Regions from separate parts of the Halobacillus sp. H74 genome, predicted to be linked through region 2. Evidence: a T-box and tRNA genes for the amino acid it is inferred to sense, from the RefSeq annotation. Region 2 holds a T-box; the other holds one or more tRNA genes.
The links. A T-box is a leader RNA that pairs with one kind of tRNA and senses whether it is charged. The one in region 2 lies ahead of ACTWPX_RS12585 (valine--tRNA ligase), so its partner is inferred to be a tRNA-Val.
Positions count from the first base shown of each region.

Region 1: it encodes a tRNA-Val, which carries the amino acid that the T-box ahead of ACTWPX_RS12585 (valine--tRNA ligase) is inferred to sense. The anticodon was not compared.

Region 1 covers NZ_JBQQCI010000006.1:248,947-256,181, reverse strand. The annotation lists gene ACTWPX_RS15365 (arabinan endo-1,5-alpha-L-arabinosidase) at 1-510, opposite strand, end outside; gene ACTWPX_RS15360 (family 43 glycosylhydrolase) at 562-1,716, opposite strand; gene ACTWPX_RS15355 (GntR family transcriptional regulator) at 2,121-3,257, opposite strand; tRNA gene ACTWPX_RS15350 (tRNA-Val) at 3,830-3,902, opposite strand; gene ACTWPX_RS15345 (alpha/beta hydrolase) at 4,154-4,882, shown strand; gene ACTWPX_RS15340 (YjcG family protein) at 4,918-5,433, shown strand; gene ACTWPX_RS15335 (GNAT family N-acetyltransferase) at 5,438-5,863, shown strand; gene ACTWPX_RS15330 (DUF421 domain-containing protein) at 5,981-6,658, shown strand; gene ACTWPX_RS15325 (MBL fold metallo-hydrolase) at 6,638-7,235, opposite strand, start outside.
Region 2 covers NZ_JBQQCI010000005.1:62,461-69,695, reverse strand. The annotation lists gene ACTWPX_RS12590 (bifunctional folylpolyglutamate synthase/dihydrofolate synthase) at 1-599, opposite strand, end outside; gene ACTWPX_RS12585 (valine--tRNA ligase) at 659-3,301, opposite strand; T-box leader at 3,355-3,580, opposite strand; gene spoVID (stage VI sporulation protein D) at 3,899-4,906, opposite strand; gene hemL (glutamate-1-semialdehyde 2,1-aminomutase) at 5,038-6,324, opposite strand; gene hemB (porphobilinogen synthase) at 6,358-7,235, opposite strand, start outside.

The sequences.
Region 1 (7,235 bases), on a different contig from region 2:
ACCAAGGTCTTCCCATGAATTCACGTCTCCCGGGGTTTTCGTTTTGGCAGCCCCGATCGCGGAGTTGTTCGTACCAAAAATAGATGCAGCATAATAAAGATAAAAGGTGTCGCCTTTCTTCACAACATGCGGCGCCCACAGGTGAGCGACATTATAGGCTTGAGTCCACTCAGGTGTGGGAATTTCACCAATCGCTTCCCATTCGCCTCCAATGGTTTCTTCTGACTTACGGATAAAAATACCGCCAGGCTCATCCGTTGTTCTCAACGCTCCTGTGGATACCACATAGTACGTATCCCCATCCTTAAATATCGATGGATCATGAACAGGGTCATCAATTTCTTCTGGCACAAAATCTCCAATATCGCCTGTCATCTCAATTTTCCCTTCAGGGGGAGACGCATCGCTTTTCGCCAACCCAACCTCATTCCCCACGGCAAATACTAACAAAGCAGCCAGACTAAAGGCAGCAATAATCCAACCTTCCCCCAACCTTTTTTTCAATGTCATGAAACCTCTCCTTTATTTGAAATAGGTTCTTTAAGCACCAAAAACTGTATCTTATTTGACATGAACGGTTGCTCGTACTTTTCTTTTTTCCAAACGAAGACCTGGATATCCAAAGTACGGTGTTCCATCCTTTTTCCAGAACATCCTCTGAGTCCGAGCATGACGATTGTAATCGTACAACGGATTACCTGTGATCCTTTTGTAGGGCCGGGCATGATATACAAGCAAATCGGTGCCATCTTTATCTGTTGTAAACGAGTTATGCCCTGGTCCGTACTCTTCTGTCTCTTCACTGGACACAAAAACTGGTTCGGGATGTTTGATCCATGAGTCAGGATCTAATAAATCACTGTGCTCACCGATCTCAAGCAGCCCCATCGCATATCGATCATCCGTTGCACTTCCGGAGTAACTGATAAACACGCGGCCATTTCGGCTGATCATAGCCGGGCCTTCATTGACATCAAACCCCTGTACTTCCCACTCATACTCAGGAGTAGCTAGTAACACCTGCGGTCCTTTGATGGTCCATGGGTTGGCCATTTCTGAGATGTACAAGTTAGAGATCGTATCTTCTTGAACTTTTTGCGCCCACACAAGAAAGCGCTTACCATTATGTTCAAAAGTGGTTGCGTCTAATGAAAAACTTTGGAAGTCCGTATTGATCTGTCCTTTTTCCACCCACTCACCTTCCAATGGATTGGCTTGATCATTTTCCAAAACATACGGACGTATCGCCCACACATCCCCTTTTTCTCCTCCTGCAAAGTAGATGTACCACTTGCCATCAATGAAATGTATTTCAGGGGCCCAAATATGTTCTGACATTATGCCGCTCTCATGCTTTTCCCAAACAACCACTTCCTCGGCATCAGGCAATCCTTCAATCGAGCTTGCTCTGCGTAGGACAATGCGGTCATAAAGCGGATGGGAAGCAGTGAAATAGTAGAAACCATCTTCATGGAGATAAATATAGGGATCCGCTCTTTGTTCAATCAACGGATTCGGGTAATCTTTGTCCTGAATGGTCCCTTCTACTTTAAAGCTCCCAGGTATTTGAAAATCCTGTTCTTTCACGGCGTTCCATTTGACCTCGACATCTGCCTCTACCTCTTCATCAATAGTGATGTTCACTCTAGATGGCAAATCAGGTGGAACGCCTCGACTAGTATGGACGTCAATGTTAGGAATCGTTTTTACTTTCATGTTTCTCCCTCCTTTTGACATCATTATACATACACTAACTTATCCATACAAGTTAAAATATTCAGTAAATTTTACTGATACTCATACTGATAAGAAAACTAAAAAATAAAGAAGGGGGTGGGGCAAAACACTAACTGCCACTAGAAAAGACGAACAATAGGGTGGAATGGCTCGAATGGAGCGTAGGCAACATACGTAGACTCTCCTGTGGGAACAGCACGAGGCAAAGACCCCAGAAGTAAAAGCGGTCTTTGCTTTCTGAGGAGACTGAGGCCGTGCCCGCGGAAAGCGAAGAATGTTGCCGGAGCGGCGTATGCATGTATTGATTCATAAAGAAAACCCGAACGAATTCGTTCGGGTTTTCTAGCGGGAAAATTCTTTGTAACAGCCTCTTCTTTCCATTATTATGTTGCATCCTGTAAGCTTTTACTTGGCGTGCTGATTTTTTTAGTCGATTGGCGCAACACCAATTCCGGGGAATAAATCACGCTTTGCACTTCTTCCCCCGCATCTTTGTTCATTTGTTTCCGGCTAATCATGCTTAAGATTAACTTTCCAGCCGTCTTTCCTAAATCTGATTTCGGATGTTCAATGGACGTAAGCTTGACTTCCGACATTTCTGCCAAAAAAGAATTATCATATCCAATGATTGATATATCGTCCGGTACTCGAAGCTGATGCTCGCGAATGATATGCAATAGCTTCATGGCCAGTTCATCGTTATAGCAGACAACCGCTGTCGGATGAGGTCCCTGCTGATTTAAGAAGCATTCAAATTCTTCGATCGGCTTCGTATGTTTTCCGGAGGTATTATAGGTAACTATATGCTTCGGAGTAATCGGCACCCCATACTCCCGGTGGGCTTTCAAGTATCCCTTCATCCTAAGCGTTCCCTGCATGTCATCGGTTTTGAAAAAGCCAAGGATCTCCTTATGGCCATTTTCGATCAAATGCTCTGTCTGCAGAAATGCCCCTCGTTCGTCATCCACGACGACTCTTACGGGCTCCAGTTCATCATAATAGGCATTTATCATGATGTAAGGAATATCAAGGCGTTCAAGATTTAAATAATAATTGATATTCGGATTTGTGAAGGCACTCTGGGTCGGCTCAATAATCGCTCCATCAAACCCCTGCGTGATAATCTTTTCAAGATAAATTCTCTCTTTTTCATGGTCATTGTTTGTATTGAACAATGTGACATGATAGCCCTGATCACTCAAGTACGCTTCAGCTCCGCGAATGATCGAAGGAAAGATATAGTCGGAAATGTACGTCGTCACAATCGCAATATTCTTCCTGGAGCCGGCTTCCTTTCTCTGCTGATCTGTACGATCCGCACAAAAAGTCCCAGCCCCTTGCTCGCGGTAGAGCCAGCCTTCACTGACAAGCTCCCCAACCGCCAGCCTGACCGTATGTCGACTTACATTAAACTGACGCATCATTTCGCTTTCTGAGGGAATCTTTTGATGCGGCTCATACGTACCATCTAAGATTTTCGATTTAATCGATTTTTTGACGATGCTATATTTGGTTTCCATTCCTTCACCTCGTTCCAACATATTCGTATAAGTAAGCATATCACATTTTAGCAGGTAATTTCACATCACTGGAAAAATCGTTGTTGATCTATGTATTTATTTTCTTGTTCAGAGGACTTCTTGGCCATTGATCATCTACACTTCTTCATCTATGGTAATTTTGTCGCGACCTTAATAAGTTCAGCAACTATTTGAAGCAGCTAAAGAACAGCCGCATCACTAGAGGCTTTTCTTATCTTTAGCTTTAGCGTGTGAATTAGAATTAAGAGCATTAAGTACATAATGGAGGGATGAAGAAGTAAATGGAGGCTGGAGAATTGTGGAATGAAAAGGATTATCACTCTGTACTTTTCTAATGCTCTGACATTCGGATCACAATGGTTATTTATGGTCATGCAATTAGAACAGCATATCAGAAAGCAACTAACAAAATGGATGAAGCATTTTACAAAAGGGCAAACAGCTAGTTTTTCCTTTTGGTCCACAATCGGTACACTTTTCCTAAAAAATAAAAGAAGTGACGCGGCCTCCCCTATGCTAGGAAACCGCGCCACTTCGGCACTTTGTATGGATGATTCCGATTGGGCTCGAACCAACGACTTCCACCCTGTCAAGGTGGCGCTCTCCCAACTGAGCTACGGAATCGTATGTAGGAATTTGTCGGCTTTTCTTGCTGACAAGTAATAATATACTACGGATCGAAAAAGGTGTCAACAGAATATAAAGATTTTTTTAAGTAATTGTAAACCACACTTTTCCCTATCTAATTTTGGCTAAAACCCATCTGTTCAACTTTTTGCACAATTCTATGATAAAATAGAAAATGGAACGTTTACATGTATAGGATTAGGGGAATTTTATAATGAATTTCCATGCTGTGAGGAGGTGCTCGGAACATGGGTAGAGATGGATCCATGACAGAATATACGATAGACAGCCAATATTTGAATGAAACGATGAAATTAAGAGTGTACACACCTAAAAATTTCTCTCCATTGTATAAGTACCATTTCTGTATCATGCAGGATGGAAATGACTATTACTCAATGGGGCGTGCGGCCACGCTGAGTGATAAGTTGCATAAAGATGAGAAAATCGATAACACGATTTTCATCGGCATTCATTATAATGACAAGTACGACAGGCAAGACAAGTATCATCCAGATGGGAAAAAACAATCGGATTATGTGAACTTTTTGATCCGCGAGGTCGTCCCTTTCCTAGATGAGGAGCTTCCTGGGTACTGCATGGGACGCGGCCGTACGCTTGTCGGTGATTCGCTGGCAGGAACGCTTGCGTTGATGACGGCGGTGAAGTTCCCGAATATCTTTGGTAATGTGATTATGCAGAGTCCTTATATCGACCAACATGTGAGAGAGGTTGTAGAATCGACGAAGGATTTCTCTTCTCTGACGATTTATCATACGATCGGAAATGAAGAGACGGATGTTGAAGGGACGGAAGGTACACGGAAGAATTTCTTAGCGCCGAACCGTGAGCTTCGTGACTTTTTAAATCGTCAACCGCTCGCTTATACTTACCACGAACTCGATGGTGACCATACCTGGGGAACGTGGCAGAAGGATTTTGAACGTGCTTTATTGAAAATGTTTAGTAAGGAGTAACGTAATATATAGGAAGAATCAGGAGGTTTAGTCCAATGAGATACGGAATAGCAGTTTTTCCATCAAAAAAAGTACAGGATGTGGCGAATTCTTACCGCAAACGTTATGATCCCCATTACGCGTTGATTCCCCCACATATTACGATGAAAGAGCCTTTTGAAGCGGATGAGAGTGAAATTGAGAGTAAAATCATCCCTGAATTAAGTGAAATCGCAAAAAACACAGAGCCCTTTTCTTATGGTGTTTACAAAGTAAGCTCTTTTTCACCAGTAACCAACACGATTTACTTAAAGATTGAACCTTCAGATGAGATTTTTGAATTGAATGATATGCTTCATGCGGGTGAGCTTCCTGAAGAACGGTATTTTTCTTTCGTTCCTCACATCACCATTGCCCAGAAACTTTCTGATGAAGAGTTTTCCGATGTCTTTGGCAGTATGCGGATGTTGAACTTCGATCTTGAGGATCATGTCGACCGCTTCCAGCTTCTTTACCAGCTTGAGAACGGTGCTTGGAGTGTTTATGAAACGTTCCGCCTTGGTAAAGGGTGATTCCATGGATATTTTGAAGGTTTCAAATAGTGTTCAAAAAGACGACGCGTACCATGTTAGACGCGTCGTCTTTGTCGACGAACAGAAAGTACCTGAGGAATTGGAAATTGATGAGTTCGATGATACCGCGATTCATTTAGTCGGTTACGAAGGAGAGCAGCCTGTTGCGGCTTCCCGCCTCCGCTTCGTCGAAGGATATGGAAAGCTCGAGCGCATCTGTGTTACAAAAGAACAGCGTGGCCGATCATATGGCAAGCAGATTATCAAAGCCATGGAAGAAGTCATCCGTGAGCATGGATATAGCAAAGCCAAACTGAACGCGCAGACCCATGCAGAAGCGTTCTATGAATCCATCGGTTATTTGACTGTTTCTGATGAATTTCTCGATGCCGGAATCCCTCATGTAACTATGACAAAAAGTCTTTCATGAATAAATATTGAAACCCCTGCCTAATTTTCATATAAAAGGCAGGGGTTTTCGTTTAGAATAAAATTCTTTTGTCTAGAATGTAGCGTATAGGACTTGAGAGAAGGATCGTGAGCTTCCATGGAATATTTACAAATTACGACGGAGACTATATTCGGTTTCGCCGCCCTTTTTGTAATGACAAAAGTGCTCGGCAAATCGCAAATCACTCAAATCACTGCATTCGACTTCATTGCTGCCCTCGTTCTTGGTGAATTAGTAGGAAACGCCCTTTATGACCCTGAAGTGGGTATCCTTGATATCGGCTTTGCGGTTTTATTATGGACTCTGTTGATTTATGGAACAGAAATTGTTACAGAGAAATTCAAAGGCAGCCGTAAATTATTAGAAGGAAGCCCTTCCCTCGTCATTTATGAAGGAAAAGTTGATCGGAGCCAATTAAAGAAAAGCAAACTGGATATCAATCAGCTCCAGCACCTGCTTCGTTCCAAAGATGTTTTCTCTTTCCGGGAAGTTCAGTATGCGGTGCTGGAAACTGATGGTACAATTTCCGTGTTGAAAACCTCCCAGTACCAAACCGTGAATCGCAAAGACATGAACTTGACACCAGAGGACGTACCTCTTCCACGGACAATCATCAGTGACGGGGAAATCTTATGGGACAATTTACTAGAAACGGGCTTTGATGAGAAATGGATTGAACAACAACTGAAAGCACAAGATTATAACGAACCAGCGGAAGTGATGTATGCCGAATATAAAACAGGGGATAAAGATTTATATATCCTCGGTATGTAAGATCGGATAAAACATCCAACGGTTGTCGACAATGCGGTCCTCGATGAGGGCTGCTTTTTTTAATCCGACAAGATATGCGGTCACTGCCGTGCGATACAGGAGCCATTGAGATAATTGAGGGGCCTGGACGTCATAGTGTGCGCACATATCCGCGACAATTTCTTCTTGCGTAACAGCTTTTGCTTCTTTAATATAGCTGTGTAACCAGTCCAGAAGCTTTTGATGATAGACGATATTTTGCTCAATCGTTTCACAAGGGTCCTCTTCAAATTCACCATGTCCCGGCAAAGCACCTTCACACGGAATCGTCAAAAGCCGTTTAAGACTTTCCATGGTCATGGAGGCATCTGTGATATAAGGTATTTTGTGCTTATGTAACGTATCTTTACTGAAATAACTGTCTGCGGCATATAAAATGCCATCTATTTTCAAGGCAATCTGATTGTAACTGTGGCCAGGCAATAAAAATGCTTCCACTGTGATCGATCCTACTTCCAAAGGTCCCTCATTCACCACTTCATCAATGCGTACGGGCGACCCCTGTAAAAACTTGTTTTGTAATTCCGGGAGCGGATCA
Region 2 (7,235 bases):
TGCTTGACTCCTGTCACAACAGGGACCCCTTTTTTAATGATTCCAGCTTTTTCTTCTGCAATCTGTTCTATCGTGGACCCGAGGATGTTCATATGATCAAGACCAATATTCGTAATAGCTGAAAGGATAGGCGTTACAATATTGGTCGAATCATACCTTCCTCCTAAGCCCGTTTCAATCAGAACATAATTTAAATGCTGGTGTGAGAAATAAACCATCGCCATAGCTGTGATGATTTCAAATTCTGTTGGTTCCCCAAATGGTGTACGCTGCAGTTCTTCAGCTAAAGGCTTCATTCTTTCTACAAGGAGAGCAAGGGATTCATCGGAAATCGCCAGCCCGTTCATACTGATTCTCTCATTGAATTTTTCTATATAGGGAGACGTAAACGTGCCAACTGAATAGCCTTGTGCTTGGAGCAAGTGGCGCAAAAAAGAAACCGTTGATCCTTTACCGTTTGTACCAGCGATATGGATGACACGGAGTTTTGCTTCTGGATGACCCAGTTTTTCCATCATCCACGACATTCGCTTTAACCCAGGTTTTACTTTGAATTTCTCTCTTGAGTGGATCCAGTCAATTGCATCTTGGTAGTTCATCAATTCATCCCTCATTTCAAAAATGGGAGAGTACTCCGCAGAATACCCTCCCATACCGATTATGCTTTTAACTCTTTGATGCGTGCTTCTGTTTTCGCACGTTTATCAAGATAGTCTGTTTCTTTTTCACGTTCTTCTTCAACTACATGCTCTGGTGCTTTACTGACAAAACCCTGGTTGGAAAGTTTCTTTTGGACGCGTGTTACTTCCTGATCCCATTTCTTCCATTCGTTCTCAAGGCGCTCGATTTCATCATCAATGTTGATCAGCCCTGCTAATGGAAGATACAGCTCTGCTCCAGTTACAACAGCAGACATTGCTTTTTCAGGTGCCTGAATGTCCGTAGCCATCGTCAATTCACTTGGATTACAGAACCGCTCCAAGTAATCACGGTTTTTCTCAAGTTCATTCAACACTGCTTCGTCTTTCGTCTGGATCATTAACTGAATTTCTTTAGACATTGGTGTATCTACCTCAGCCCGGATATTTCTGACTGATCGAATAATGGACACGAGGCGTTCCATCTCCTGGACCGCTTGCTCATTATGGAAATCTTCACGTACTTCCGGCCATGCCGCCTGAGTGATCGACTCCCCTTCATGAGGCAAGTGCTGCCAAATCTCTTCAGTAATAAATGGCATAAATGGGTGTAGCATACGCATGATTTGGTCCAGTGTATAGGCGAGAATTGACCGTGTTGTTAATATACGCCCTTCATCTTCGCCATATAAAGGAAGTTTCGCCATTTCAATATACCAATCACAGAAGTCATCCCATATGAAGTTGTACAAGTGACGACCGGCTTCTCCAAATTCGTATTTATCGATATTGGTAGTCACCTGTTCTATCGTCTGGTTCAACCGAGTGAGTATCCATTGATCAGCAACTGACTTTTCACCAGAAAGGTCGATATCTTCAAATTTCAAGTCACCCATATTCATCAGTGCGAACCGGGAAGCATTCCATATTTTATTGGCAAAGTTCCAAGTAGATTCTACTTTTTCCCAATGGAACCGCAAGTCCTGCCCTGGTGAAGAACCAGTGGATAGGAAATAACGAAGTGAATCAGCTCCATATTTATCAATGACATCCATCGGATCAACACCGTTGCCTAACGATTTACTCATTTTACGTCCATCCGCATCACGGACAAGGCCATGAATCAATACGTCTTCAAAAGGACGCTCATCAGTGAATTCGAGCGATTGGAAAATCATCCGACTGACCCAGAAACCGATAATATCATAGCCTGTAACAAGTACATTGGTCGGGAAATAGCGTTGGTAATCTTCGCTTTGCTCATCAGGCCAGCCCATAGTCGAAAATGGCCATAGGGCAGAAGAAAACCAAGTATCTAGAACATCATCGTCTTGTTTCCAGTTTTCCAGATCTTCAGGTGCTTCTTTGCCAACATAAACCTCACCGGTTTCTTTATGATACCAAGCTGGAATCCGGTGCCCCCACCATAGTTGACGGGAAATACACCAATCACGTGTGTTCTCCATCCAATGTAAGTATGGTTTTTCAAAGCGATCAGGCACGAAATGGACCTTGTCTTCACCCTTTTGCAATTCAATGGAGGCATCTGCAAGTGGCTTCATGTCGACGAACCATTGAGTGGATAGATAAGGCTCAACAACTGCCCCGCTACGTTCAGAATGCCCTACAGAGTGCATATGGTCTTCAATTTCAAAAAGAACGCTTTGTTCTTGAAGATCTTTGACGATTTGTTTACGACACTCAAACCGATCCACACCCTTATATTTTCCAGCGTTTTCATTCATGGATCCGTCTTCATTCATAACGAGAACTCGCTCTAAGTCATGACGGTTTCCGATTTCAAAGTCATTAGGATCGTGGGCAGGGGTGATTTTCACCGCACCAGAGCCGAAGTCCATATCCACATAATCGTCAGCGACAATTTCGATCTCTCGGCCGATGATGGGTAATACAGCCTTTTTACCAATCAAATGTTTGTAGCGTTCATCTTCTGGATGTACAGCAATGGCTGTGTCACCAAGCATTGTTTCTGGACGAGTGGTCGCGATATCAATGGTGCCTTCATCGTCCTTCAACGGGTATCGCATGTGATAAAATGCACCCTGGACATCTTTGTATTCTACTTCAATATCCGAAAGCGCCGTTTGAGTGGCGGGATCCCAATTGATGATGTATTCTCCGCGATAAACCATCCCCTTTTCATAAAGGGTGACGAAAACCTCTTTTACAGCGTCAGATAAGCCGTCATCAAGTGTGAAGCGCTCACGGGAATAGTCTAATCCGAGGCCCATTTTTTCCCACTGTGCGCGGATGAACTTCGCATATTCATGCTTCCATTCCCACGACTTTTCAAGAAATTTTTCACGGCCAAGATCGTGACGTGATACCCCTTCTTCACGCAGTTTCGCATCCACTTTCGCTTGAGTTGCAATCCCTGCATGGTCCATACCAGGAAGCCATAATACATCATAGCCCTGCATTCGTTTCACACGAGTAAGGATATCCTGCAATGTCGTATCCCATGCATGACCAAGGTGAAGTTTACCTGTCACATTCGGGGGCGGAATGACGATTGTATAAGGTTCCTTATTCTTGTCACCTGTAGCTTCAAAAAATTTACCATCTACCCAATATCGATACCGATCCTTTTCAATTGTGGCAGGATCGTATTTCGTGGGCATCGAAAGATCTTCTTGACTCATTTCGACCTTCCTCCTTCTATTTTCTTTATCAAAATAAAAATCCCTTCCATCCAAAAAAGGACGAAAGGGATTCATTTCCGTGGTACCACCTTAATTTACAGGAATCACTCCTGTACACTCGACTAAGATAACGGCTTCTAACCGGCTTCTCCTACTTCATTGTTCAAAGAAGCTGCATCAAGGGCGACCTTCCATCAACAGGGTTCCTGGAAAACTCTCACCAAATGTTTTCCTCTCTGAAGGAATTGTTCACGTACTCTTCCCTATCTAAGCATTTCACGTATAAAGACTATATTACATATTGTATATAGAAATGACTCATTTAGTCAACTATGGATCAAAAAATGCACAAAAGCCCCTGGACGAATATCCAGGAGCCATCCTTGAATCTGTCAGAAAAGAGGTGCTGTGAGTGAGCCGCTTTTATCGTTACCGTTTGCCACCATGGTGTAGAAACTGGCTTTATGTCATTGAAAAATCGATGTTGCCAATCGTAATTTTCCAAGCGATCAGAACCCTTATTTTCCCCACTACCTTCGATATTTTCCTGTTGGGTCTGGTGTTGGGTATCTTCCTTGCCTTCAAATATAAATGGCTTTAACTTGGAATATAAACGATTTGTCCAGGAGAAACATCTTCTGCGTAATCATTGACGCGCTCCAACTGTTTTACAGAAACGTCATACTTCTCAGCAATAGAGGACATGGTTTCCTCTTCCTGGGCAATATACATCTTCATTTGAGTGTACGTTTCTTCTCTGTTCGGGAACAGATGCTTAAAGATCTGCTTGATCCCGTCCATACCTCCTGGGGCTTCTGCGCTCTCTCGTGATGAAACAGATTCAGAAGAAGAAGGATTCATATCTTCAACCTTCACTTCCCCCCAGTTATCAGTATTTTCATAGGAGTTCTCTTCGGGTGGAGGGCTTTGCTGATGCATATCAGGGGCATGGCCAAAAAACTCAGGAAAGCTTTGCGTTTTCTTATAAAGCCATCTCCCACCTTCATCATCATCCTGATCATTTGGATTTCCAGCATCATTTTCGTCGTTAATCCGAAATACCGGTGCTTCACGTTCTGGAAAAACTGGGCGATCTTCTTGAGCTGGCACTTCCATGTTGACTGGTCCAACCCCTGCAGACTCATCGAAGTCATGCGGATTGGCTGCCGGCGTCTGCTTTTCTTCTACTCCATTGATATTCAAGTGGGCATGCAGCCGAAGTTGACGATTTGCAGGTAGTTCATAGTCAAAGCTTTCAATATCGATCAATACATCTTCTAAATTTGAAACTCTTTCTAAAGGAACCGTGATTTCCACAGGGAAGGCATGCGTAAACAAGTGAACCCCTTCTTCGGAAGGCTCTACATGATCCATAACCCGTACAGACTGAGCGTATGACCCATCCTCTTGATTGGAAGCTTCTCCAGTCGGTATATATTCGCCGGCCAGTTCCACTGTGCCTTTCAGCCGTACTTCATCCCCCAGCTCTTCAATGGTTATTTCGGGCTCAAGCGATATTCCTATCAACTCACGTACTCCCTGTCCTTCCTTAAACCATATCGATTCATCTAAATAAAATGAAAATACATTTTGTTTGTTTTGCATTTTTAGTCCCCTCCCTAAGATCATAAAAACTATTCTCTATTATCACCTTATGCGGAGGTTGGAGTTATATACATCAAGTCAATATAGAAGCTAAAAAAAACGCATGAGTTCAAACTCCATGCGTTTTTTTCTTATTTAATGGTGGAGAATACTTTTTCTGCCGCTTCAATTGTCTTTTCAATGTCTTCATCTGAATGCTTGACTGATAAAAACAAACCTTCAAATTGAGAAGGAGGCAAATAAATACCTTCCTGAACCATCCCCTGGAAGTAGCGGGTGAACATTGCTAAGTCGGATTGGTTTGCTGTTTCAAAATTAGTCACAGGTTCATCTGTAAAGAAGAAACCGACCATGGAACCCGCACGATTTACTGTCAAAGGAACTCCATGCTTCTCAGCTGCTTGCTGATAACCTTCAATAAGACGATCCACTTTCCTATTGATCGCTGCATAAGCATCTTTGGTCATTGCTGAAATCGTCTCGTAACCAGCGGTCATCGCAAGAGGATTACCTGATAAAGTTCCAGCCTGATAGATATCTCCTACCGGGGCTACACGCTCCATGATTTCACGTTTGCCACCATAAGCACCGACCGGAAGTCCACCGCCAATCACTTTACCTAGACAGGTCATGTCCGGGGTAACACCGAAGTGGCCTTGAGCACTATGGTAACCAACACGGAAGCCTGTCATGACTTCATCAAAAATCAGCACAGTCCCATTGTCATCCGTAAGCTGTCGTAAATCCTGAAGGAAGCCTTCATTCGGTGGGACGACTCCCATATTACCGGAAACTGGTTCAATAATGACCGCTGCAAGGTCATCACCGAATTCTTCAAATACATAGCGCACACTTTCAAGGTCGTTATAAGGAACTGTAATCGTATTTTGGGCAATTGATTCTGGTACACCAGGTGAATCGGGGAGACCGAGTGTTGCTACACCTGAACCTGCTTTGATCAGCAAAGAATCCCCATGGCCGTGGTAGTTGCCTTCAAATTTTAAAATCTTGTCCCTGCCCGTATAACCTCGGGCCACTCGCAACGCGCTCATCGTCGCTTCTGTACCTGAATTGACCATACGTAACATTTCAATTGAAGGTATCCGCTCTTTTACAAGTTCAGCAAGTTGGTTTTCTATTTCTGTCGGCGCACCGAAACTCGTCCCATTAGCAGTGACTTGCTTCAACGACTCTGTCACCTTTTCATCTGCATGACCTAAAATCAAAGGTCCAAAACTCAGGACATAATCGATATACTCATTTCCATCCACGTCATAAAGCTTCGAACCTGAACCTTTTTCCATGAAAATCGGATCCATTTCTACTGAAGTGAATGCACGAACAGGTGAATTCACTCCCCCAGGCATTAAGTCTACTGCTTTTTTATATGCATTTGAAGAACGTTTAAAATCTTTCATAACCACGCATCCTTTCTAACCATTGAGTATCGTTTATTGATTCAGCCAACGTGCTGCATCTTTAGCAAAATAAGTGATAATCAGGTCTGCTCCAGCCCGTTTCATGCTTGTCAGTTTTTCAAGGACGATTTCTTGCTCATTGACCCATCCATTTTGAGAAGCTGCTTTGATCATCGAATACTCTCCGCTCACATTATAAGCGACTAATGGTAAATTAAACCGATCTTTCACTTCTCTCATGATATCAAGGTAGGCCAAAGCTGGTTTAACAATCAAAAAGTCCGCCCCTTCGTCTACATCTGACTCTGCTTCACGAATCGCTTCAAGACGATTTGATGGATCCATTTGATAGGCGCGACGATCACCGAATTGTGGGGAGCTATGAGCAGCGTCACGGAATGGACCATAAAATGAGGAAGCATATTTCACAGCATAAGACATGACCGGAACATGGCTGAATCCTGCTTCATCCAGCCCTTTACGGATGGCAGCAACGAAGCCGTCCATCATATTAGAAGGAGCAATGATGTCTGCTCCTGCTTGTGCTTGAGTGACAGCAGTTTTCGTGATATAGGATAGGGACTCATCATTTGCGATATCTCCTTCACGTACAACTCCACAGTGGCCATGATCTGTATATTGGCAAAGACAGGTATCAGCAACCACCGTCAGTGATGGCGTGTCCTCTTTTATCTGACGGATGGCCCTTTGAACGATTCCATCTTCATGATAAGCTTGACTACCTACTTCGTCTTTTTCATTAGGCACCCCGAACACAATGACAGAGCGGATATTTAAATCCACGAGTTCTTCCATCTCTTCATTTAAATAGTCTAATGTCACTTGGTGAACACCAGGCATAGAAGCTACTGGATTTTTTACTCCTTCTCCTTCAAGCACGAAGATAGGGA